Regions from separate parts of the Nonomuraea sp. NPDC049400 genome, predicted to be linked through region 2. Evidence: riboswitches for the same ligand, from Rfam matches in the RefSeq annotation. Region 2 holds a riboswitch; each other region holds the start of a gene.
The links. Region 2 has a riboswitch for cyclic di-AMP ahead of ACIBVN_RS36160 (C40 family peptidase). Riboswitches for the same ligand answer to the same signal wherever they lie in the genome.
Positions count from the first base shown of each region.

Region 1: another riboswitch for cyclic di-AMP. It lies ahead of ACIBVN_RS15815 (hypothetical protein); the one in region 2 lies ahead of ACIBVN_RS36160 (C40 family peptidase).
Region 3: another riboswitch for cyclic di-AMP. It lies ahead of ACIBVN_RS11565 (C40 family peptidase); the one in region 2 lies ahead of ACIBVN_RS36160 (C40 family peptidase).

Region 1 is NZ_JBITMP010000009.1:94,487-101,952, reverse strand. Features, by position in the region: gene ACIBVN_RS15840 (ABC transporter ATP-binding protein) at 1-618, shown strand, start outside; gene ACIBVN_RS15835 (ABC transporter permease) at 618-1,838, shown strand; gene ACIBVN_RS15830 (rod shape-determining protein) at 1,983-2,984, opposite strand; gene ACIBVN_RS15825 (class I SAM-dependent methyltransferase) at 3,119-3,685, shown strand; gene ACIBVN_RS15820 (DUF5302 domain-containing protein) at 3,799-3,999, shown strand; cyclic di-AMP (ydaO/yuaA leader) riboswitch at 4,169-4,304, shown strand; gene ACIBVN_RS15815 (hypothetical protein) at 4,494-5,186, shown strand; gene ACIBVN_RS15810 (alpha/beta fold hydrolase) at 5,233-6,078, shown strand; gene ACIBVN_RS15805 (aminotransferase class III-fold pyridoxal phosphate-dependent enzyme) at 6,102-7,316, opposite strand; gene ACIBVN_RS15800 (carbohydrate kinase family protein) at 7,313-7,466, opposite strand, start outside.
Region 2 is NZ_JBITMP010000028.1:138,980-146,445, reverse strand. Features, by position in the region: gene ACIBVN_RS36175 (O-methyltransferase) at 1-491, shown strand, start outside; gene ACIBVN_RS36170 (branched-chain amino acid aminotransferase) at 564-1,661, opposite strand; gene ACIBVN_RS36165 (3-isopropylmalate dehydrogenase) at 1,877-2,923, opposite strand; cyclic di-AMP (ydaO/yuaA leader) riboswitch at 3,043-3,187, shown strand; gene ACIBVN_RS36160 (C40 family peptidase) at 3,380-3,784, shown strand; gene ACIBVN_RS36155 (class I SAM-dependent methyltransferase) at 3,990-4,805, shown strand; gene serA (phosphoglycerate dehydrogenase) at 5,293-6,882, opposite strand; gene ACIBVN_RS36145 (hypothetical protein) at 7,166-7,466, shown strand, end outside.
Region 3 is NZ_JBITMP010000006.1:326,226-333,691, forward strand. Features, by position in the region: gene ACIBVN_RS11535 (aldo/keto reductase) at 1-416, shown strand, start outside; gene ACIBVN_RS11540 (hypothetical protein) at 624-986, shown strand; gene ACIBVN_RS11545 (hypothetical protein) at 1,403-1,543, shown strand; gene ACIBVN_RS11550 (glycosyltransferase family 4 protein) at 1,540-2,625, opposite strand; gene ACIBVN_RS11555 (M48 family metallopeptidase) at 2,658-3,929, opposite strand; gene ACIBVN_RS11560 (hypothetical protein) at 4,031-4,849, opposite strand; gene ACIBVN_RS11565 (C40 family peptidase) at 4,989-5,525, opposite strand; cyclic di-AMP (ydaO/yuaA leader) riboswitch at 5,578-5,740, opposite strand; gene ACIBVN_RS11570 (NlpC/P60 family protein) at 6,129-7,088, opposite strand; gene ACIBVN_RS11575 (NYN domain-containing protein) at 7,216-7,466, opposite strand, start outside.

The sequences.
Region 1 (7,466 bases), on a different contig from region 2:
TTGCGGATCCAGCACGGCGAGCTGGTCGCCATCGTCGGCCCGTCCGGGTCGGGCAAGTCGACGATGCTCAACGTCGTCGGCACCCTCGACCGGCCCACGTCCGGGTCCATCCACATCGACGGGTACGACGTGTCGAAGCTGTCCGACAGTCAGCTGTCGGCGCTGCGGGCCACCACGATCGGGTTCGTGTTCCAGTCGTTCCACCTCGCCGCGAAGGTCCCGGCGCTCGACAACGTGGCCGACGGCCTCGTCTACACCGGCCTGGGCAGGTCGGAGCGGCGCCGCCGCGCGGCCCAGGCGCTGGAGCGGGTGGGGCTCGGGCACCGGACGGACCACGAGCCGCACGAGCTGTCCGGCGGCGAGCGGCAGCGCGTGGCCATCGCCAGGGCCGTGGCGGGCGACCCGCCGCTGCTCCTGGCCGACGAGCCGACCGGGGCCCTGGACTCGGTGTCGGGCACGGGGGTGATGGAGCTGCTGCACGAGCTGAACGCGAGCGGCACCACCATCGTGATCATCACGCATGACCGGGAGATCGCCGCCAGCCTGCCCAGGCAGGTGCGGATGCGCGACGGCCAGATCATCTCCGACACCGCGCGGGTCCCCCTGGAGGCGGTGTGATGTCCATGGTGGAGGTGGCGCGCCCGAAATTGCGCCCGGCCAGGATGCGGTCCCGCGACGTGATGCGGGTCGGGGCGGTGGGCCTGCGCACCCGGCCGCTGCGGGCGTTCCTGTCCGCGCTGGGCATCGCCATCGGCATCGCGGCCATGGTGGGCGTGGTCGGACTCTCGTCCTCCTCGGGCGCCGAGCTCGACCGTACGCTCTCCGCGCTCGGCACCAACCTGCTCACGGTCTCGTCCGGCACCACGCTCACGGGCGAGGCCGCGCAGATGCCGAAGGAGGCGGAGTCGATGATCGAGCGCATCGGCCCCGTCCAGGCCGTCTCGTCGATCGGGCGCATGGGCGACGTCAAGGTCTACCGGTCGGAGGAGATCCCCGAGGCCCAGACCAGCGGCATCGCCACGTACGCGGCCCGCCTCGACCTGCCCGCCACCGTGGGCGCGACCCTGCGGAACGGCACCTGGCTCAACGCGGCCACCGAACGCTACCCGGCCGCCGTGCTCGGCTCCTTGGCGGCCCAGCGGCTCGGCGTGGGCTCGGCCTCGCCCGACACGCAGGTCGTGGTGGGAGGGATCCGCTTCACGGTCATCGGGGTCCTGGAACCGGTGGCGCTCGCCACCGACCTGGACAGCGGCGTCCTGGTCGGCTGGCCGGTGGCGGAGTCCAGGCTGGGCTTCGACGGACACCCGACGACGCTCTACACCCGCTCCGACGAGGCCAAGCTGGAGGCCGTACGCCAGGTGCTGGCCGGGACCGCCAACCCGGAGGCGCCCAACGAGGTGGACGTCTCCCGGCCCTCCGACGCCCTCGCCGCCAAGCAGGCGACCAGCCAGGCGTTCGCCAACCTCCTGCTGGGGGTGGGCGCGGTGGCGCTGCTCGTGGGCGGGGTCGGCGTGGCCAACACCATGGTCATCTCGGTGCTGGAACGCCGCGCGGAGATCGGCCTGCGCCGCTCCCTCGGAGCCACGCGCGGCCAGATCCGCACCCAGTTCCTCGCGGAGTCGCTCCTGCTGTCGGCTCTTGGCGGGGGTGGGGGGATCCTGCTGGGGACGGGTGTCACGATGGGGTACGCGCTGTACAGCGGCTGGCCCTCGGTGGTGCCCGCCTGGGCCACCGTCGGCGGCCTCGCGGCGACCCTGGTCATCGGCGCGGCAGCGGGGCTCTACCCGGCGATCCGCGCCTCCCGCCTGTCCCCGACCGAAGCCCTCTCCACCCCCTGACGCCGCACGGCCCCCGCACTCGCACACGACCACGCCGCTCGGCCCCCGGCCCCGCGCACTCGCACTCGACCACGCCGCACGGCCTGGGTGCGCCGTCTCATGCGCGTCGGGGGCTCGGACGCGACGCCTGGCTCGGCTGAGCGGTCACTTGTCCGGCCCGGCCCAGGCGAGGGCGTTGCGGAGCCGGGCGATCAGGCCCAGGTCGTCCACGAACCGGCCCAGGCCGAGGGCCACGCACTCCAGGGGCCGCTCCGCCCTCCGTACCGGCATTCGCAACGACGCCCGCAGCCGCCGCGCGAGCCCCCGCAGCAGCGCGCCGCCTCCTACCAGCACCGCGCCCCGCCCCCCGAGGTCCGCGGCGAGCTCGGCCGGGCATCGCTCGACCGTGTCCATCGCCGCCCGCACGATGGCCTCGACCGGCTGCCTGGTCGCCTCGTAAACCTGCTGGACCGGCAGCCGTACCTCGCGCTCCTGGCCGGTGTCCGGGTCACGGGCACGCATCGTCACGTGCCGGTTCAGCGGTTCCCACTCGGCGCCGATGTGGCGTTTGGCCGACTCGGCCTCGTGCTCGTCGAGGAGGAGGCAGTGTTTGTGCTCGACCAGGCGGACGATGGCCCTGTTGACGGCCTCGCCGCCGCCGGGGACGGCCGTCGTGGCCACGGCGGCCCCGGAAGAGAGCACGGCGATCCTGGCGGAGTCGCGCCCGATGTCGATCACCATGTGCCCCGCGAAGCTGTCGACCGGCAGTCCGGCGCCGAGCGCCGCCGCGAGCGAGTGCGGGATCAGCTCGATCCGCCTGGCGTCCGCCTCGAACGCCAGGTCGCTCAGCGCCGTCCGCTCGATCGGGGTGGAGCTGTCGGGCAGCGCCATGACCAGGCGCGGCCTGGCGAACGGATTGCGCTGCACCTTGCTCAGGAAGTGCCTGACCATGCGCCAGGTGAGCTCGCCGTCGACCGGCAGGCCGCCGCTGACCGGCCAGCACGTCTCGCCGTCGGTCGCGTCCGCGCCGTACGCGATGACCTTGCCGGTGCGGTCGTCGAGCACGACAGCCGAGGGCTCGTCGAGCACGATGCCCTTGCCCCGGGCATAGATGCGCGTGCTCGTGCCTCCCAGATCCACCGCCAGGTCACGGCCGAGGAGGCTCATGGCAGGACCGGGGGCTTGACCATCATGCCGGGTCTATTTCCTGAGCTGCTCCAACCCAACACCAGGAACCGAACGGTTCCCTTTTACCTAGGCGTATCTTGTCCGGCAGCACCCCGACGCCAGGAGGACCGGCAGTGCTCGACTACGACCTCGAGGCCGAACACTACGACGAGACCCGGGGCGGGCTGCCGCGTGCCGTGGCCGCCGCCGACGCCGTGCGCCGCCTCGTATCCGGTGGCACGCTGCTCGACATCGCCTGCGGCACCGGGCTCGTGACGAGGGAGCTGGCCGGTCGGGGGCTGCGGGTGCTCGGGGTGGACGCCTCCGCGGGGATGGCGCGGATCGCCGCCGGGCGCGTGGACGTCGTGCTGGGCGACGCCCGTACGCTGCCCGTACGCGACGGCTCGGTCGACGCGGTCACCACCATCTGGCTGCTGCACCTGCTGGACGACGCCCGCCCGGTGATCGCCGAGGCCGCCCGCGTGCTGCGGCCAGGCGGAGTTTTCGTCACGACGGTCGACAAGGGAGCCGCGCACGGTACGGGAGGGCGCAGGGAGCCGTCCGACCGGGCCGGCCTGGTCGTCGAGGAGGCGGCCAGACACGGGCTCCGGCCGAGCGGCGAGACCCGATTCGTGGGACACGGGCAGGGCTGCTCAGGCCCGGACCCGGTGTTCCGCCTGATGGCGTTCACCCTCGACTGAACGTTGTCGGGTGGGTGGCAGTGCAGTCCCGCAAAGCCGGTGGGGAAGCCGGTTTCGCGTCATAAGCGGGGCCATGCGAAGCTGTGACTGTCCCCAACACCATGGAGGTCCTCATGGCGGATACACCGGAGCAGGAAGTCAGCGAAACTCCCGAGGACGAGATGAAGCGCAAGTTCCGCGAGGCGCTGGAGCGCAAGCGCAACCAGCACGCGGGCTCGGGCGCGGGTGGCAGGGGCGGTGACCCGTCGAAGATCCATGGGTCGCACGGTCCGGCTGCGAGTAAAAGATCGTTCAGGCGCAAGAGCGGCGGCTGAGGCTGGGATTTCCCAGGGGGGTACGGCACTGCCGTGCCCCCTTTTTTCTTTGTGCGGGAAGGTAGATCTTCTGCCCGATTCATGACGAAGTGTTTGCGTATGTCCGGAATGCGTGGTTAGAGTGTTGCCCAATTCACAGCCGGTGGCGTGGACCTCACCCAGGAGGGACAGCCGGCTGGCGCCGAATCCCGATCACTCGGGAACCGGGGACCCATCGCAGTTGGGGTGAATCCGACCACGTGTCGGTAGGGCATCTCCACGCCCGAACCCGCCAGCTAACCCGGTAGGCGAGATGGAGAGGACATATGAACCGCATGCCCGACCGCGTCGCACCCCCGGACAGCGTGATAGCCGCCGCCTACTGAGCGGTCCCTTCCTCAGGCTCGTTTCGCGCTCCGCGTAGCTATCTCCCCTTTGCCAGGTGCTCTGCCTAGCTACGCCCTTTTTCGAGCGAGCGCAACTCCCTGCCCCCGTCGCGAAGGACTTTACTTTTCATGTCTGCACGTTTTGGCCTGCGTTCTCTTGTCCTGCTCACCGCCTGCACCGTAAGTGCGCTCGCCGTCGCCGGCACCGCGGCTCACGCCGACTCGAACGATGATGAGAAGGTCCTGCTCAAGGGCTCGACAACGGCTTCGTACTTCTGGGACGACGCCTCCGGCCGCGCAGGTGACACCGGGCTGCCCGCCAGCGGCAAGCCCATGCAGAAGGGCCTGGCCGCCAGCCCGAGCTGGCCGCTCATGACCGAGGGTTACGTGGTCTACAAGGGCAAGAAGATGCCGTTCTTCGTCGGCGACCGCGGCCCGGGCGTGCCCTCCAACCGCGGGATCATGCTGGACCTGGACGCCAAGACGTTCGCGGAGCTCACCGGCGGCACGTTCAACTCCGACACGCTGCATGTCGACGGCAACGGTGGCCAGGGGCACATCAAGGTCGACTACGTCATCACCAAGTGGGGCAAGGGTCCGGGCAAGAAGAACTACCCCGTTCCGTTCTCGACCCGCGCCTGGGCCGAGCAGGACAACAACCCGGCCGAGCCGCCGCCCGCGGCCGCTGAGACCGCGCCCACCGAGACCGCGCCCACCTCGTTCTCGAAGACCACGGCCGCCGTCCTGGCCGGCGCCGTGGCCGTGGCCGGCGGCAGCGCGGCGCTCACCAGCGACCGCATCCGCGGCCTCATGAATCTCTGACTTCACGGGCTTTACGGGTCGCTACCAGAATGTCATTCTGGTCCTCGTGACCACCCGGGTAGCCGCGAACGGCATCGAAATCGCCTACGAGAGTTTCGGTTTGCACGAGGGCCGTCCCCTGCTCCTCATCATGGGCCTCGGCGCGCAGCTCATCCACTGGGACGAAGGGCTCTGCGAGCTGCTGGCGGAGCAGGGACACCACGTCGTACGGTTCGACAACCGCGACGCGGGCCTGTCCACGCACTTCCACGACAAGGGCGCTCCCACTTTTGGGGCGCCCTCGCCGTACCTGCTGGACGATCTGGCCGACGACGCCGCGGGGCTCATGGAGGCACTCGGATGGCCCGCCGCGCACGTGGTCGGCGCCTCGATGGGCGGCATGATCGCCCAGGCCCTGGCCATCCGCCACCCGGACCGGGTGCTGACCCTGACCTCGATCATGTCCACGCCCGGCCCCTCGGTGGCCCCGCCGACGGAGACCGCGCTCGCCGCCCTCATGGCCAGGCCCCCGGCCGACCGCGAAGCCGTGCTCGCCCAGGCGGTGCAGACCTGGTCGGTCCTCGGCTCGCCCGGATACGAGCTGGACCGCGAGAGGATCCGCGAGCTGGCCGGGCTGGCGTTCGACCGCTGCTTCGACCCCGACGGCACGGCCAGGCAACTCGCCGCGATCATGGCTTCGGGCGACCGCACGGCGCTGCTCGCGGGCGTACAGGTGCCCACGCTGGTGCTGCACGGGGAGGTCGACCAGCTCATCCCGGTCGCCGCCGGCCACGCCACGGCCGCCGCCGTCCCCGGCGCTCGCCTGGTGACCTACCCGGGCATGGGCCACGACCTGCCGCGCCCGCTCTGGCCCGCCATCGTGGCGGAGATCGCCAAGCTCACCGCCGCCTAGCCCGGTTCCGTGGGGGAGCGGGCCTAGCCGAAGTGGGCGCGGGTCTCGGCGAACGCCTGATCCGTGCCCTCCAGGGCCTTCGCCACGTCCGCCTCCGTGTGCGCGGCCGACATGAACCAGTTGTGCCACGGGTGCAGGTAGACCCCGTGCCGCAGGCAGGCGTCGCTCCAGTACATCGCGACGGAGAGATCGGCGTCCCCGTCGAAGCTGAGCCACGGGATCGTCACCGGTCCCGTCTGGTTCACCACGAACCCGTGGGACTTGGCCTGCGCGTACAGCCCCTCGCGGAGCTGCGTGCCGGCCCGCTCCATGGCCCCGATGCCGTCCGTGTCGCGCAGGGTCTCGATGGTCGCCTTGGCCGCCGCCATGGCGACCGCCGAGAACCAGAACGAGCCCGTGGAATACAGCGTCTGCGCCGGTCCGCGCAGCGCGTCTGTGCCGGTGACGGCCGCGATCGGGTAGCCGTTGGCCATGGCCTTCGACCAGGCCGTCAGGTCGGGGCGTACCCCATAGGGCTCCCAGGAGCCGCGCAGGTCGATCCGGAACCCCGCCCGCACGTCGTCGATCACCAGCGCCGCCCCGAGCCGGTCGGCCAGCGCGCGGGCGCCGCGCGCGAAGACGGGCTCCACCAGCTCCTGGTCCTCGAACGAGTCGTGCTTGAACGGCGTCACGATGATCGCCGCCACGTCCCCCTCCGCGGTCGCCGCCGCGGCCTCCAGCGACTCCAGGGAGTTGTACGTGAACTCCACCAGGTCCGCCCGCTCGTTGGGCGTCGTGCCCGACAGGGACGGCGTGCACCAGGGGTCCGCCCCGTGATAGGCGCCATGGGCCATCAGCACCTTGGTCCGGCCCGTGGCGGCCCTGGCCACCATGAGCGCCTGGGTCGTGGCGTCGGTGCCGTTCTTGGAGAACATCGCCCAATCGGCGCTGGGCACGGTCTCCACGAGCAGTTCGGTCAGCTCCACCATGATCGGGCCTGGGCCGTTGAGGCAGTCGCCGAGCGCGGCCTGCCTGGCGGCGGCCTCCTCCACACGCGGGTGCCGGTGCCCGAGCACGACCGGGCCCCAGCTGCACATGAAGTCGATGTACTCGCGCCCGTCCACGTCCCACTGCCGGCAGCCCTCGCCGCGTTCGAAGAACTGCGGGAAGCCCGGGGCGAAGAGAGCGGCGTTGAGGTGCCCGTACATGCCGCCGGGGACGACCTTCAAGGCCCGTCGGCGGAGTTCTGCGTCGGTCATCCGAGGATCCTTAGAGTCGAGTCGAGGTCGGTGAGGCCGGCGTCCGAGCCGAGCCCCGTGGCGACGCGGGCGGCGGCGGCCGTGCCCCAGCGGGCCGCGGTCAGCACGTCCTGTCCGTGCAGGAGCCCCGTCAGGAAGCCGGCGCAGTAC
Region 2 (7,466 bases):
TCACCATGATCACCCAGCTCGTGGCCCCCCAGGTGGCCGTCGAGGTCGGGACGTTCACCGGCTATTCGTCCGTGTGCATCGCCAGGGGGTTGTCCGGCGGGCGGCTGCACTGCTTCGACGTCAGCGAGGAGTGGACGTCCATCGCCCGCCGCTACTGGCAGAAGGCCGGGGTGGCCGACCGGGTGACGCTGACGCTCGGGCCCGCGCTGGAGACGCTGGCCGCCTTCGACCAGCCCATCGACCTGGCGTTCCTCGACGCCGACAAGGGCAACTACCCCGGCTACTACGAGCTGCTCATGGAGCGCCTGCGGCCCGGCGGGCTGATCGTGGCGGACAACACGCTGCGCAGGGGGCACGTGGCGGACCCGGCGCACAACGAGGTGACGACCGTGGAGATCAGGCAGTTCAACGACCTGGTGATCGAGGATCCGCGGGTGACCGTGCTCATGCTGCCCGTGGCGGACGGGATGACCTTGATCAGGAAGAACTAGCGCAGCGCGTCCTTCGCGGGGCCGGCGTCGGCACCGGAGTGGCCGGGTCCCGGGAGACCCGGCCACCGCGGGTTAGGCGATCTTGTGGATCCAGTTGTGCGGGTCGGGGCGGGCGCCGTACTGGATGCCCACGAGGTCCTCGCGCACCCGCATCGTCACGGGACCCGGCGTGCCGTCGCCGATCGTCCAGGAGCGGTCGGCGCCCCGCACCGAACCCACCGGCGTCACCACGGCCGCCGTCCCGCACGCGAACACCTCGGTGAGCTCACCGGACTCGCACCCCGCCTGCCACTCGTCGACCGAGATGAGGCGCTCCTCGGTCTCCAGACCCAGATCGCCGGCCAGCTCCAGGATCGACTCCCTGGTGATGCCGGGCAGCAGGGTGCCGGTCAGGGCAGGGGTGACGAGCTTGTCGCCGAAGACGAAGAACAGGTTCATCCCGCCCATCTCCTCGACGTACTTGTGCTCGTGGGCGTCCAGCCACACCACCTGGTCGCAGCCGTTCTCCACCGCCTGCCGCTGCGCCACGAAGGCGGCAGCGTAGTTCCCGCCGCACTTGGCGAAGCCCGTGCCGCCGGGGGCGGCACGCGTGTACTCGGTGGACAGCCACACCGAGACCGGCTTGACGCCACCCGTGAAGTACGAGGCCGCCGGGGAGGCGATGACCAGGTACTTGTACGACTTCGACGGGTAGTTCACGCCCAGCCCCGCCTGGGTGGCGATCATGAAGGGGCGCAGGTAGAGGCTGTGGCCCTCGGTCGTGGGCACCCACTCCTTGTCGGTGTCGACAAGGAGCTCGAGCGACTCCACGAACGTCTCCTCGGGCAGCTCCGGCATGGCCATCCGGACGGCCGAGCGGTTGAAACGGGCGGCGTTCGCGTACGGGCGGAACGTCACGATCGAGCCGTTGACCTGGCGATACGCCTTGAGCCCCTCGAACAGCTCCTGCGCATAGTGGAAGACCGAAGTGGCCGGGTCGAGCGAGAGCGGGCCGTACGGCATGAGCTTGGCGTCGTGCCAGCCCTGCCCTTCGGTGTAGTCGATCGAGATCATGTGATCCGTGAAGATCTGCCCGAAACCGGGGTTCGCCAGTACCTGCTCCCGCTCGGCCGCGGTGCGAGCGTGGTCGGATAGCTGCACGTCGAAGCTGAGCTTCTGAGCGATGGTCATGACGGAGGTCCTTCTCTCTGCGAAATCTGCCCAAATCTACAGAAGACTGCGGATAGGCGGTGGCGGGTGGCACTGCTCGCAAGCAGCCCCGTACTTCTTATTGTCTCGCTATATGGGATGGCAAGCGGCCGATGGGGTGGTTAGGCCGTTTGGACGCGAAAAAGCGCCCGGCGGTCCTCTGCGGACCACCAGGCGCTTGCGGGGCTAGGCGGTCCCTAGCCGGATACTCGCGCGGTGATGTCGTCACCGATCTCGTGAGTGGTGCGGCCGGTCCAGCCGGTCAGCCGCTCGAGGATGTCGTCGGCGACCGCCTGCTCGACCTTGGCCGCCTCGGCGTGCAGCCCGAGGTGGTCGAGGAGCATGGCGACGGACAGGATGGTCGCGGTCGGGTCGGCCTTGCCCTGGCCGGCGATGTCGGGCGCGCTGCCGTGCACCGGCTCGAACATGCTGGGGGCGGTCCGCTCGGGGTTGATGTTGCCGCTGGCCGCCAGGCCGATGCCGCCGGCGATGGCCGCGCCGAGGTCGGTGATGATGTCACCGAACAGGTTGTCGGTGACGACCACGTCGAACCTCTCGGGCTGGCTCACGAAGAACATCGAGGCCGCGTCGATGTGGCAGTAGTCGGTCGTGACCTCGGGGAACTCCTCCGCCACGCGGTTGACCGTGCGCTGCCAGAGGTCGCCGGCGTAGGTGAGCACGTTGGTCTTGTGGACGAGGGTCAGCTTCTTGCGGGGGCGCGACTTGGCCTTCTCGAAGGCGTAGCGCACGACGCGCTCGACACCGTGGGCGGTGTTGAGCGACTCCTGGGTGGCGATCTCGTGCGGCGTGCCGCGCCGCATGACGCCGCCGGTGCCCGCGTAGAGGCCCTCGGTGCCCTCACGGACGACGATCATGTCGATGTCTTCTGCGGGCGTGTCGGCCAGCGGGGTCTCCACGCCGGGGAACAGCTTGACCGGGCGCAGGTTGACGTAGTGGTCGAACTCGAAGCGCAGCCTGAGCAGCAGGTCGCGCTCGAGGATGCCCGGCGGGACGCTGGGGTCGCCCACGGCGCCGAGCAGGATCGCGTCGTAGCCGCGCAGCTCCTCCAGCACCGCGTCGGGCAGGGTCTCGCCGGTGCGGTGATAGCGTGCGGCGCCGAGGTCATAATGCGTGGGCTCGATCTTCGTGCCCACTGCCTCCAGGACCTTGAGGCCCTCGGCCACGACCTCGGTGCCGATGCCATCACCGGGGATGACTGCCAGACGGATGTTACGCGACTCCATGAGCCGTACCTTACCGCGTCGTCTCGACTGACGAACACTCCATCTCATCTATCGGACTTCGGTTCTCATTTCCCGGACGTCCGTTTTGCCCCTATTGCCATCCTTTGACCGTTTCGTTAGAGTCCGTCGAGCCTAATCCACGCAGCGGTTGCGTGGAGCCGGGGACCCACTTTCCCCCTGGGGCGAATCGGCACCCCCATGCCGTAGGGCTACTTCCAGGCCCGAGCCCGTCAGCTAACCCGGCCGGCCGCATGGAAGGACAGACCCCTGTCTCGCATTGCCATTGCCCTGGCGGCGGGCGCCGTCGGGCTCATTCTGGCCACCCCCGCCCAGGCAGCCCCCAAGGACGACCCCACCACTCTGACCGACCCCACCACCCTGACCGGCGCGGACATCAAACGCATCCGGCAACAGCAGGCGCCGAAGCCCGCCTGGAAGATCGCCCTCAATTTCGCCATGAGCAAGCGCGGCACCCCGTACGTGTGGGGCGGCGCCAGCCCGAGCGGATATGACTGCTCCGGGCTCATGCTCAGGGCGTACCAGCACGGGGGGATCGAGCTGCCCCGCACCGCGCGCGAACAGTACGCCGCGTTCGACAAGAAGATCGCCTGGAAGGACCTCAAGCCCGGCGATCTGGTCTTCTTCCACAACCTCGGGCACGTCGGGATGATCTCCCGCCCCGGCTACATGGTCCACGCGCCGCGCACGGGTGACGTGGTCAAGGAGGAGCGCCTGAACGCCTGGCGCAGGAACTCCTTCGTGGGCGCCGTCCGCCCCGACCCCAAGGGTGTGCGCCTCTGGGGCAAGCTGAAAGAGCAGCTCAGCGCCCCGGCGCCCGCCACGCTCAAGGCGACCGTGTAGGAGGCGCGCCGCACGTCAGCAAGGCGACATCGAGACGACGGCGCCCGTCTCCGCACTGTGCGCGGGAAATAGCTCGTCAAGCGCATCGGCGGCGTAGCCGTGGCGCTGTCGTCATCGATCGTCGCCCCTGCGCGGGGCGGCGGCGCGCACAACGCGGCCTTGCTGGGCGCGCTCGCGCCGGCGCGCGCGGCGTTAGCGTTGAGGCATGGCGCCAGAAAAGGTGCAACTCACCGAGGAGAAGGCGACGCTCCTCGCCACCCTGTACGGACGCGCGCTCGACGCGAGATCACGGCACCCGATTCTCGGCGACGACATGGCCCTCGAAGCGGTCGGCAGGATCGACTTCGACTTCCGCAAGACCGGCATGAGCCCCGCCCTGGCCGCCGCCGTCGCGCTCAGGGACCGCTTCATCGACCGGTGGGCCGCCGCGTACCTCGCCACGCACCCCGAAGCCACCGTGCTCCACCTGGGCTGCGGCCTCGACACCCGCTTCTACCGGCTGGCGCCGCCGCCCACCGTCCGCTGGTACGACGTGGACTATCCCGAGGTCGTCGAGCTGCGCGGCCGGCTGTTCCCCGAGCGGCCGGGCCACCGCGTGATCGGCTCGTCGGTCACCGACCTGAAGTGGCTGGAGCAGGTCCCGGACGACGCTCCCGCGCTGGTCGTCGCCGAAGGTCTGGTCTACTACCTCCACCCGCACGACGGCCGGGCACTGCTGCGGGCGATCGTGGACCGCTTCCCCGGCGGGCAGGTCGTCTTCGACGCCATGAGCAGGCTCGGCGTCCGGCTGCAGAAGCTCAACAGGCCCGTGCGGAAGGCCGGGGCCACGCTCCACTGGGGCATCGACGGCCCCGGCGAGCTGGTGTCGATCCATCCGAGGCTGCGCTGCGTGAGCGCGGTGAGCGCGTTCGACATCGGCGGGTTCGACCGCCTGTCGCCGCCGCACCGGATCTCGGCCTGGGTCGCCGGGGCGATACCGGGCGTGAAACGGTCGGCGGTGTTCTACCGGCTCGAGTTCTGAGGAGCCCCGCCGTTGTCCCGGCGGTCCAGGGCGGTCTGCACGGCCTCCGCGGCCTCGTCCTCGTGCTCTTCCGAACGGTTCCAGGCATACATCTCGTACATGTGACTCATCTCATTTCGCGAGCGTTCCAGAGGGACGTCGGACTGCGTTTCATTGCCGAACCCGTTCGGAGGGCTGTGATGGATGTCCTCGCTTCGCTGCGGATCCATCACAGCGCAAATCCGACCGAGCCTGCTCTCGCAGGGTCCGGATCACGGACCGGGCGAATGGGACTTACTGGCCGACACACAACGCCACTCACCGCGGCGAGTCGTCGACCTGCCCTAACAGGCCCCGCCGCGGCAGGTAATAAGTACGAGAACCTGGCGCATTTCCAGTAACAGTACCTCAGCAATCTCGTTGGATGTCCTACTATCTCGCATGCTGAGACGCAAAGGGCCGCCACCCGGAACGATCCGGGTGGCGGCCCCAGGGCCGGAAAGGGCGGTCAGTCCTCCAGATCCACCGAGCGGCCGCTCTCAGCGCCGATCTCGCTCACGATCTGGTCGATCACCTCGGCCGGGATCGCCGAGTCGACGGTCAGCGCGATGAGCGCCTTGCCGCCCTTGGTGGAGCGGGCCACCTGCATCGAGGCGATGTTGACGCTGTGCTCGCCGAGGAGGCGGCCGACCACGCCGACGATGCCGGGACGGTCGGTGTAGGTGAAGAACGCCAGGTGGGACGTCGGCTCGATCTCCATCTCGTAGCCGTTGACCTCGACGATCTTCGTGATCTGGCGAGGGCCGGAGAGCGTGCCGGAGACCGAGACCTGGCGGCCGTCGCCGAGCAGGCCGCGCACGGTCACCACGTTGCGCCAGTCGGGGCTCTCCGAGCTGGTCACCAGCTCCACGGTGAGACCGCGGTCCTTGGCCAGCAGCGGCGCGTTGACGTACGTGACCTGCTCCTCGATCACGTCGGTGAACACGCCCTTGAGCGCGGCCAGCTCGATCACCCGCACGTCCTCGGAGGCGATCTCGCCGCGCACCTCGACGTCGAGCTTCGTGGCGACCTCGCCGGCCAGCGCGGTGAACACGCGGCCGAGCTTCTCGGCCAGCGGCAGCCCCGGCTTGACCTCCTCGGCCACCACGCCGCCCTGGACGTTGACGGCGTCCGGCACGAACTCGCCCGCGAGCGCCAGCTTCACGCTCCGCGCGACCTGGGTGCCGGCCTTCTCCTGGGCCTCGTGCGTGGAGGCGCCGAGGTGCGGCGTGACGACGACCTGGTCGAGCTCGAACAGCGGGCTGTCGGTGCACGGCTCCTTGGCGAACACGTCGAGACCCGCTCCCGCGACGCGCCCCTCCTTGATCGCCGAGTAGAGCGCGCCCTCGTCCACGATGCCGCCGCGGGCGACGTTGATGATGCGCACCGACGGCTTGACCTGGTGCAGCTCCCTGTCACCGATGAGACCGAGGGTCTCCTTGGACTTGGGCAGGTGGACGGTGATGAAGTCGGCCTGCTTGAGCACCTCTTCCAGGCTGAGGAGCTTGACGCCCATCTGCGCGGCGCGGGCCTGCGGCAGGTAGGGGTCGTAAGCGATCAGCTCGACGCCGAACGGCTGGAGCCGCTGGGCCACCAGCTGGCCGATCTTGCCCAGGCCCAGGATGCCGATGACCTTCTCGTCGAGCTCGACACCCGTGTACTTGGACCGCTTCCACTCCCCGTTCTTCAGCGCGGCGTGAGCCTGGGCCGTGTTGCGCGCGCTGGCCAGGATGAGGGCGACGGTCTGCTCGGCGGCGCTGGTGATGTTGGAGGTCGGCGCGTTGACGACCATGACACCGGCCTTGGTGGCGGCTTCGACGTCGACGTTGTCGAGACCGACCCCGGCGCGGGCGACCACGCGCAGCTTGGGCGCGGCGGCGATGGCCTCGGCGTCGACCTGCGTGGCGGAGCGGACGATCAGGGCGTCCACGCCGGCCAGAGCGGGCAACAGCTGGGAACGGTCCGCGCCGTCGGTGTGGCGGACCTCGAAATCAGCCCCGAGTACGGCGAGGCCAGCCTCGGACAGCTCTTCTGCGACCAGAACGACGGGCTTGTTCACTGGTGTGGATCCTTAACGGCACGGCGGGCTTGGGGGGACACGGGGTCCCCCGGCTGTCCCACAGAGTCTATCCGTCGCTTGTGAACGTGTTCACGAGAGGCCCCACCATGTGAGACCGGCCCCGCCTAGGTGCATAGTCCGCTACCTGCGGCGGTCCGCTGAACGCGGCCCGCCGTACCCTCAGGCGACAAACTCATCCACTCCGCATACATCTTTGTCTTGATCGGGAGATTTATTCGCCATTAGCCTGATAAGCCGTGGCCGAGTACCTAGGGTTCGTCTTATGAGCATCGGGAATCCTGCGCTTGCCGACGTGCTCGCACAGCATGGCACCCCGCATCGCCTGCTGAGCGCTGTCGCCGACGGTGGAGTCCTGGTGGCGGTGCGACCAGATCGCTCAGTCGTCCTCGGGACGACGCAGGCCGGTGACCGGGTTCTCCTCGGTTACACCAGCGCCGCCACCTACGCCAGGCACCGCGGTAGTCATTCCCTATCGGCGTGCGACGCCGACACCATCCTGGACATCCAGCGCGTCACCGGCGTGCGGGAGATCGTGATCGACGCGGCCGGACCAGCCGCCGCGG
Region 3 (7,466 bases), on a different contig from region 2:
AGCAGCTCAGGGACGAGGGCAAGGTACGCCACATCGGCCTGTCGGAGGTCAGCGTGGACGAACTGCGCCAGGCGTCGGAGATCACGCCGATCGCCAGCGTCCAGAACATGTACAACCTGGCCACCCGCCAGCACGAGCCCGTGGTCGACTACACGGCCGAGCACGGGATCGCGTTCCTGCCCTACTTCCCCATCGCCGCCGGCTCCCATGCCGGCTCGGGGAGCCCGCTGGCGGAGGTGGCGGCGGAGATCGGCGTCACGCCGGCGCAGGCGTCGCTGGCCTGGCTCCTGCACCGCTCCCCCACAGTGATCCCGATCCCTGGCACGTCCTCTATCGCCCATCTTGAGGAGAATGTGGCCGCAATTTCGGTCAAGCTGACCGACGATCAATACGACAGATTGTCCGGCGCGGTCTGAAAAAGCGGTGGCCGCCCACGAAGAATTGCCGCCACGACATTGGTTGATTGTTTCTGATTTATCCCTCCACAAGCCGTCTGAGCAGGGGAATCTCCTTTCGATTTCGGCTTGTGGGCGGCTACCTGCGGGGTATCCTCATGGCAAAGAAAGGGGGACCGGAGATCCCTAACATCCCCGGTCCCTTACCCCAAGGTAAGGGAGATCTCCTTGAGCATCAAGGATGCCTGCGACAAGCTCGCCGCCACGATCCAGAACGAACTGGTCCAGACCCGAGCGGACATGGGCGAGCTAGGGCAGGACCTCACGGAGCGCATCAACGGCGTGGCCGACCGCGTCAAGGATCTCGACTCCAAGGTGAGCACGAGGTTCATGATGGTGGAGCTCAAACTCGCGAACATGCAGGAAACCCAGAAGGGCATGCAGGACTCCATGCGCGCCATGCAGGAGTCCCAGAAGACCATGCAGGAGTCCCAGAAGACCATGCAGGACTCCATGCACGCCATGCAGACGACCCAACTGGAGATGATGAGCGTCCTCGTCGCCATCCAGCGCAAGCTGGACGTCAACTAACCCCAAGCCGGAGAGCGGGCCCGTGCCGGGACGGGCCCGCTCTTTTCATGTCCACCAGCGGGTGAAAGAACCCAACAGGTTCCGACACGGTAAGCCGCCGACACCGGCTCACCACAACTGGCGGGACGCGCATCCGCCATCCCTGCTGGGGACCGCCGCGTTCGGCGTGCCCACCACGCTCGTCGGGTGCGGCTCGAGGCAGCACCCCCGGCCCAGGAGCGGCGCGCGCCCTCGCGGCGCCCGGTGCGGCCGCTGCGGATCCTGCTGCACGCCTTCCTGATGCTGGTGGCCCTGGGCTGGTTGCTGCCGCTCATCCTGGCCGTCTACGCGTCGCTGCGCCCGTACGAGGAGACCGCTCGCCTGGGGTACTTCTCGCTGCCCAAACACGTCAGCTCGACTACTACGGGCAGGCGTAGTTGTTCACGGCGTTCGTCATCGCGCGGCTGCGCGTTCCCGGGCGGAAGGCGCTGCTGATCGTGTTCACCGCCGGAAACCTGCCGCCGCAGGTCCTCATCACCCTCCACACCCTCGTGACGCTGGTGGCCACCAAGGGCTAGAGGAGAGTGTGGAAGCGGGCGGCCACGTGGTCCCACGCCCATTCGCGGGCGATCCAGTCGCGCCCGCCCGCGCCCATCTTGCGGGCCTTCTCGGGGTCGCTCAGCAGCTCGACGATCGCCTGGGCGACCTCGCCCGCGTCCTCGCCGTCCACGACCAGCCCCGTCTCGCCGGGCCGCACGGCGTCGGGCGCGCCGCCGGACGCGCCCGCCACCACCGGCAGCCCGGTGGCGGACGCCTCCAGGAACACGATCCCGAGCCCCTCCACGTCCACCCCCTTCCACCGGGTACGGCACGGCATCGCGAACACGTCGGCGGCGGCGTAGTAGCCGGGCAGGCCCGCGGCGGGCACCGTGCCGGTGAACCTGATCGACTCCTGCCCGCCCGCCAGCCGTTCCAGTGTCCTGCGGTGGGGGCCGCCGCCCACGAGCAGCAGCACCGCGTCCGGCACCGCCCGCAGCACCTCGGGCCAGGCCCTGATGAGCTGGTCCTGGCCCTTCCTCGGCACCAGCCGCGACACGCAGACGACCACCGGCCTGCTGTCGAGGCCCAGCTCGGCCTTCGGGGCGTCGGGGCGGAACTGGGTGACGTCCACGCCGGGCGCGAGCCGTACCAGCTTGTCGGGGGGGATGGCGGCGACCAGGCGCCGGCGCGTGTACTCGCCCAGGTAAGTGACCACGTCGGCGTGCGCGCCGATCCTGCGCAGCGCCGCGCGGAAGCCCGGCGCGCTCGCCCACGACGCCTCGTGGCCGTGCGTGAGCATCACCACGCGCCGCGCGCCCGCCGCGCGCAGGCGCGGCGCGAGCAGGCCGAGCGGCGCCGCCGCGCCGAACACCACGGTCTGCGCGCCGTGCTCGGCCACCAGCCGCGCCGCCCGGCGCGCGACGGCGGGGGTCGGCAACATGAGCCGCGTCGGATGCCGCACGATCGGGTACGGCTGGCGCTCGTCGAACTCCTCGCAGCCCGGCCAGGCGGGCGCGTAGACGGCCACGCCCGGCGTTCGCAGGGCGAGGCCGTGCACGAACGACTGGATGCCGCCGGGCCTGGGCGGGAAGTCGTTCGTGACGATGAGCACCTTGGGCACGCCGTCGGTCGCGGCATCGGTCACGGCACGTGTCACTGCACTGGTACGCCGTTCAGCTTGGCCCATGCGCGGGCCATGGCGATGCGCTCTGGGCTGGAGGGATGGGAGGCATAGAGCACATATTCCACCGCATCCGGCGACAAGTCGGAAACGTTGGTGACGGCGAGGCGCTTCTGCATCGCGACGAACGTGGCCGGATCGTGCGTCAGGTCGAGCGCGTGCAGGTCGGCCCTGGCCTCGATGTGGCGGCTGACCAGGTTTTGAGCGGGGCCCATGAGCAGTGAGCCGATGGTCATCAGGCCCATGATCGCGCCGACCGCGCGCGGGTCGCCGATCGACGTGACGCCGGCGCGGCGGCGTACCGGGTCGAACACCAGGAACAGCAGGATGGCGCCCAGAGCGGCGCCCAGAGCGCCGATGAACGTGCCGTAGAGGACGTCGTTGTGCTTGGCGTGGCCCAGCTCGTGCGCCACGACCAGCTCGACCTCCGGCTGCGGGGCCTTGAGCAGCGTGTCGTAGACGACGATCCTGCGCGTGGCGCCGAAGCCGGACACGTACGCGTTGAGCGCCGTCGTCCGGCGCGAGGCGTCGGCGACCAGCACGTCCTCGACGGGCACGCCGTCGCGCTGCGCCATGGCGAGCAGGCTCGTGCGGAGTTGACCCTGCCGCATGGGCGTGAAGTCGTTGAACAGCGGCTCGAACACCACCGGATAGATGAACGACACCGCCAGCGTCAGCACGAACGCCCCGACGGCGGCGGGGATCCACCAGCGCCTGAACCTGCGGGCCAGCGCCACGAGCACGAGCAGCATGAGGCAGAGCAGGAACGCCTCGACGCCGATGTTCTTCAGCCGGTCGCCGGTCCAGGACCCCCAGTCCTGGGTGGACAGTCCGTAGTCGCGCAGCAGCGTCTCGAACCAGATGCCGAGCGGCAGCTTGACCAGCTCGACGATGGCGGTGATGACGACGACGCCGAGCACCACCCGTACCCACCAGGGGCCCTTGAGCCAGCCCACCGCCCTCGCGCCGAACGGGGTGGCCACGAGCAGCCCGGCGAGGACGAGTGTGAGCGCCAGCGACAGGTAGCTCGGCACGGTGGTGGCCGCGTCGAACGCCTTGCTTCTGGCGATCTGCGCGGCGGTGAAGTCGCGCGCGGGGTCTGGCGGACCGGAGGCCAGGATGCGCCAAGGGGTGCTGAAGGCGGCCACGGCCAGAATGATCAGGCCGAGCAGCACGGCCGCCGCCCCCGCCTGCCGCCTCAGCCGCCGCTCATCCGCGGCTTCGCGCGGTCCGTCCCCGTTCACGGACACACCCTCCCCATACCCCTCATCTGCCGCCGCCCCCTGTCCGGCGCTTACCCCCTCGACGTCGTCCGTATCTCGCTGTTCGCCCATCAGCCTCCCCCTCACGCGAGCTGGTCTCGCACGTAGTCGCGCCACCGTGCGGTCAGCGTGGCCGCGGAGAGCCCCAGCGCGGCGAGTGCCTGGTCGACGCCGACTGCCCGGGCATCACGGTAGAGCCTCACCAGGGTCTCCTCACCGAACCGGTCAGCGAGGAAGCGACACGCGAGCCAGGCTTCCTGATACGCCCGCGCGAGCCGCAGGGGATCCCGCCCGTCGGCCGCGAAAGCGGCAGATCCGGGCAACTCACCCGGCAGACGGCCGGACCGCACCTCGGCGGCGAGCTCGGCGGCGGCGGTCCTCACGGGGAGCCCGGAGTCGCGGTATCCGACGTAGTCGGCGAACCCCTCGTAGAGCCAGACGGGCAGGCGGTCGGTGCCCGCCGCGACGTGGGTGAGCTCATGGGCCAGTACGACGTCCTTGCCGGTGGAGTTCAGCTTGGCGAAGAACTCGGGGACGATGATCACCCGGCCGCCGTCGGCCATCGCGGCCAGCCCGTCAACCCGCCCCACCCCGGCCAGCCGGGCCGCTTCCGCGGCGGAGCCGGGAACGACGATCAGCGGTCGTACTGGCCGGCCGAGCACGTCCGAGACCCGCTGCCCGGCCACGTCGGCTCTGCGTGCGAGTTCGCGGAGCTCACCGGGTGGGGTGTGGTGGCCGACGACGGCGGACCGCGCGCCGCGGACGACGACCGCGTCGTCACGCCACAGGTGGCGGGCCTCCGGCGGGAGGGCCGGCGAATCGGGGGTGGGGGCGCTGGCGGGGGCGACGGCGAGGAGCACGATGGAGACCACCGCGACCCGCCGACTCACCCACCTGGACACGATGCCCGATCGTAGTCGCCCCACAAGGGCCACATCCGCCGCTTACGTGTGCGCCGACGCGGCGGGACGAGCCCCGCCCGAACCAGCCGACGCAGCAGGACGAGCCCCGCCCGAACCAAAGGGTTCGGGCGGGGCTTGGTCACAGGCCGGGACGGACCGCGCCCACGAAGGACGCCTTACGCCATCCGCCCAGCTTGTCGATGCGCACCCGTTCGCCTGTCCGCGGCGAGTGGATCATCTTGCCCTTGCCGACGTACATGCCCACGTGGCCGAGCCCGTTGAAGAACAGCAGGTCGCCGGGCTGGAGGTGCCGCCAGGAGACCTTCTTCCTGATGCGGGCGAACTGGCTGCTCGCCACGCGCGGGAGCTTCACCCCGGCCTTCTTCCAGGCGTACTGGACGAGGCCGGAGCAGTCGAACGAACCAGGACCTGTGCCTCCGTACCGGTACGGGTCACCGATCTGGTTCTTGGCGGCTGAGACAGCCTTGCGGGCCTTGGACTTCTGCCGGGCCACCTTGACCGCCCTCAGCGTTGCGGCCTTGGCCGACGTCGAGGTCTGGGCGGTCGTGGCCGCCTTGGCCGTCGAGACCGACGTGCTGGTGGCCGCCTGAGCCGTTGGGGCATGGAGGACCAGACCTCCGGCCGTCACGGTCATCGTGAGCGCTACGCCGCTCATGGCAAAGCGGGACAGACGGGGGTTATGCAGGGAGGTAGACAGGATTTCTCCTTGACTCTTCCACGAATGCCTACCGGGTTAGCTGACGGATTCGGGCCTGGAAGTAGCCCTACGGCGCGGTCTACGCGCCGATTCACCCCTGATCCCTGGGAACTGGGATCGCTGGGTCCCCGGCTCCGTGCCTCCTGGCTGCACGGACTCGGCAGGCCACCGCCCGATCAAGAGGTTGATACGGGGATATGGGGCGGTGACCAGCGGATCTTTATCTGTCTCACATCGGTAGGGACCGATGCGGGTTCGCGGAGGACATGGCTCGTTCACCGCGACGTCGCCAGAAGCTACGCCGAACCGTCAAGAATCGGCAAAGCGAGACATGGGCTGTAAAGATCAGATAAAGGGGTCTGTAAGAGTGGAAATCGCTGCTGGAGCGCCAGGCTCTGTTATCGAAATGTGACACTGCTCACACTTCTTTTCGCAGGCGTTTGTCAGATCGCGATTGTCGCCTTTTTCACATTTGCCCCGCCGCAGCCATCTACTATGGTGCATAGAAGAAAGCGTGCGCGATCGTTCAGCCACTCACCGTTTGAGGACCGGGAAGCGCGCCTACGGGCGGACGACGCCCACGATGGGGCCGCCGTAGGAGGAGAGCTTGACGACTTTGACCACGTCGCCGGTTTGGGGCGCGTGGACGATGTCCCCGTTGCCGGCGTAAATGACGACGTGGCCCAGGCTCGAGGTGAAGATGAGGTCCCCGGGCTGGAGATCGTTCAAATCGACCCTGCGGTTGGCCCCCCACGCCCACTGCTGCCACGTCGTACGCGGCAACGACACGCCGCCGGCGCGCCATGCCGCCTGGGTAAGGCCCGAGCAGTCATAGCCTCGTGGACCGGTCCCGCCGTAGATGTACGGCTTGCCCACCTGGGCGTAGGCGAAGCGCAGGACGGCGGCGGCGTTGCCGGAGGCGGGGCCGCTGTACTTGATGCCGACGCTGTTCGGGTTGCCGGGATTGTAGGCGCCCAGTCGCCTCAGCAGCTTCTTCTGCTGGGCGATCAGCTTCAGGATCTCCGCGCGTTCCTTCTCGACGCCGTCCCGCTCCTTGTCCGCGACCTCCAGCGCCTCCTCCGCCTTGTCGCGCTCGGCCTTCAGCCCGCGGTTCTCACGGTCGAACGCGGCCAGCTTCTCCGCCCGCTCCTTCGACAGCTGCCCGGTCAGCGTCAGCGCCGTCAGCAGGGCCTCGGGGTTGTCCGTGCCGATCAGCCCGGGCAAGGAGGTCAGGTCGGTGCCGAGTTTGTAGCTGTTGACGGCCATGCCGATCACCTCGGCCCGCAGGTCCGCGACGGTCGCCAGCTTGCGCTTGTAGCTGTCGTTCAGCTTGGTGTAGGAGCTCTTGGCCTTCTTGTACCGCTCATTGGCCGTGTTGAACTGTTCGACGACCTTGTCGGCCTTGTCGTTGAGCTTCTCGAGCTTGGCCTTGGCCTGCCGGAGTGTGGGTTTGGGATCAGCGAGGGCAGGGCCTATCGGGGACAGGAGCAGCCCGAACGCGAGACCCGCGGCCACCGGCATCCTGCCAAACCTCACTGTGTCGCCTCCCAGGGATGATATCTGGGGCGAAATAGTACAGAAGTGGCGGGTGAGGCATCCCCTAAACGTGGCAAATCGTGATGGAGCGCCAACCCAGCCGGTCCGTAATCTAGGCCCGCCCCAGCCTGCGCAGCAGCAAGCCAGACGGAACGGGTCTGGCTCCCATCCGCCTGACGGACTCGGCCACCTCGCGGTCCGACGACACCACGGCGATGGCCCGGCCGGGCGGCTCGGCGCGGACGAGCTGGCGGATCAGGTCGTCGGCGATCTCCCCTGGGTCGCTGAACAGCACCCGCACCCCGCGCGGCGCCACCACCTGCACGGGGGCGTTGAGCTCCGCCCCGTCGAACACCACGGTCA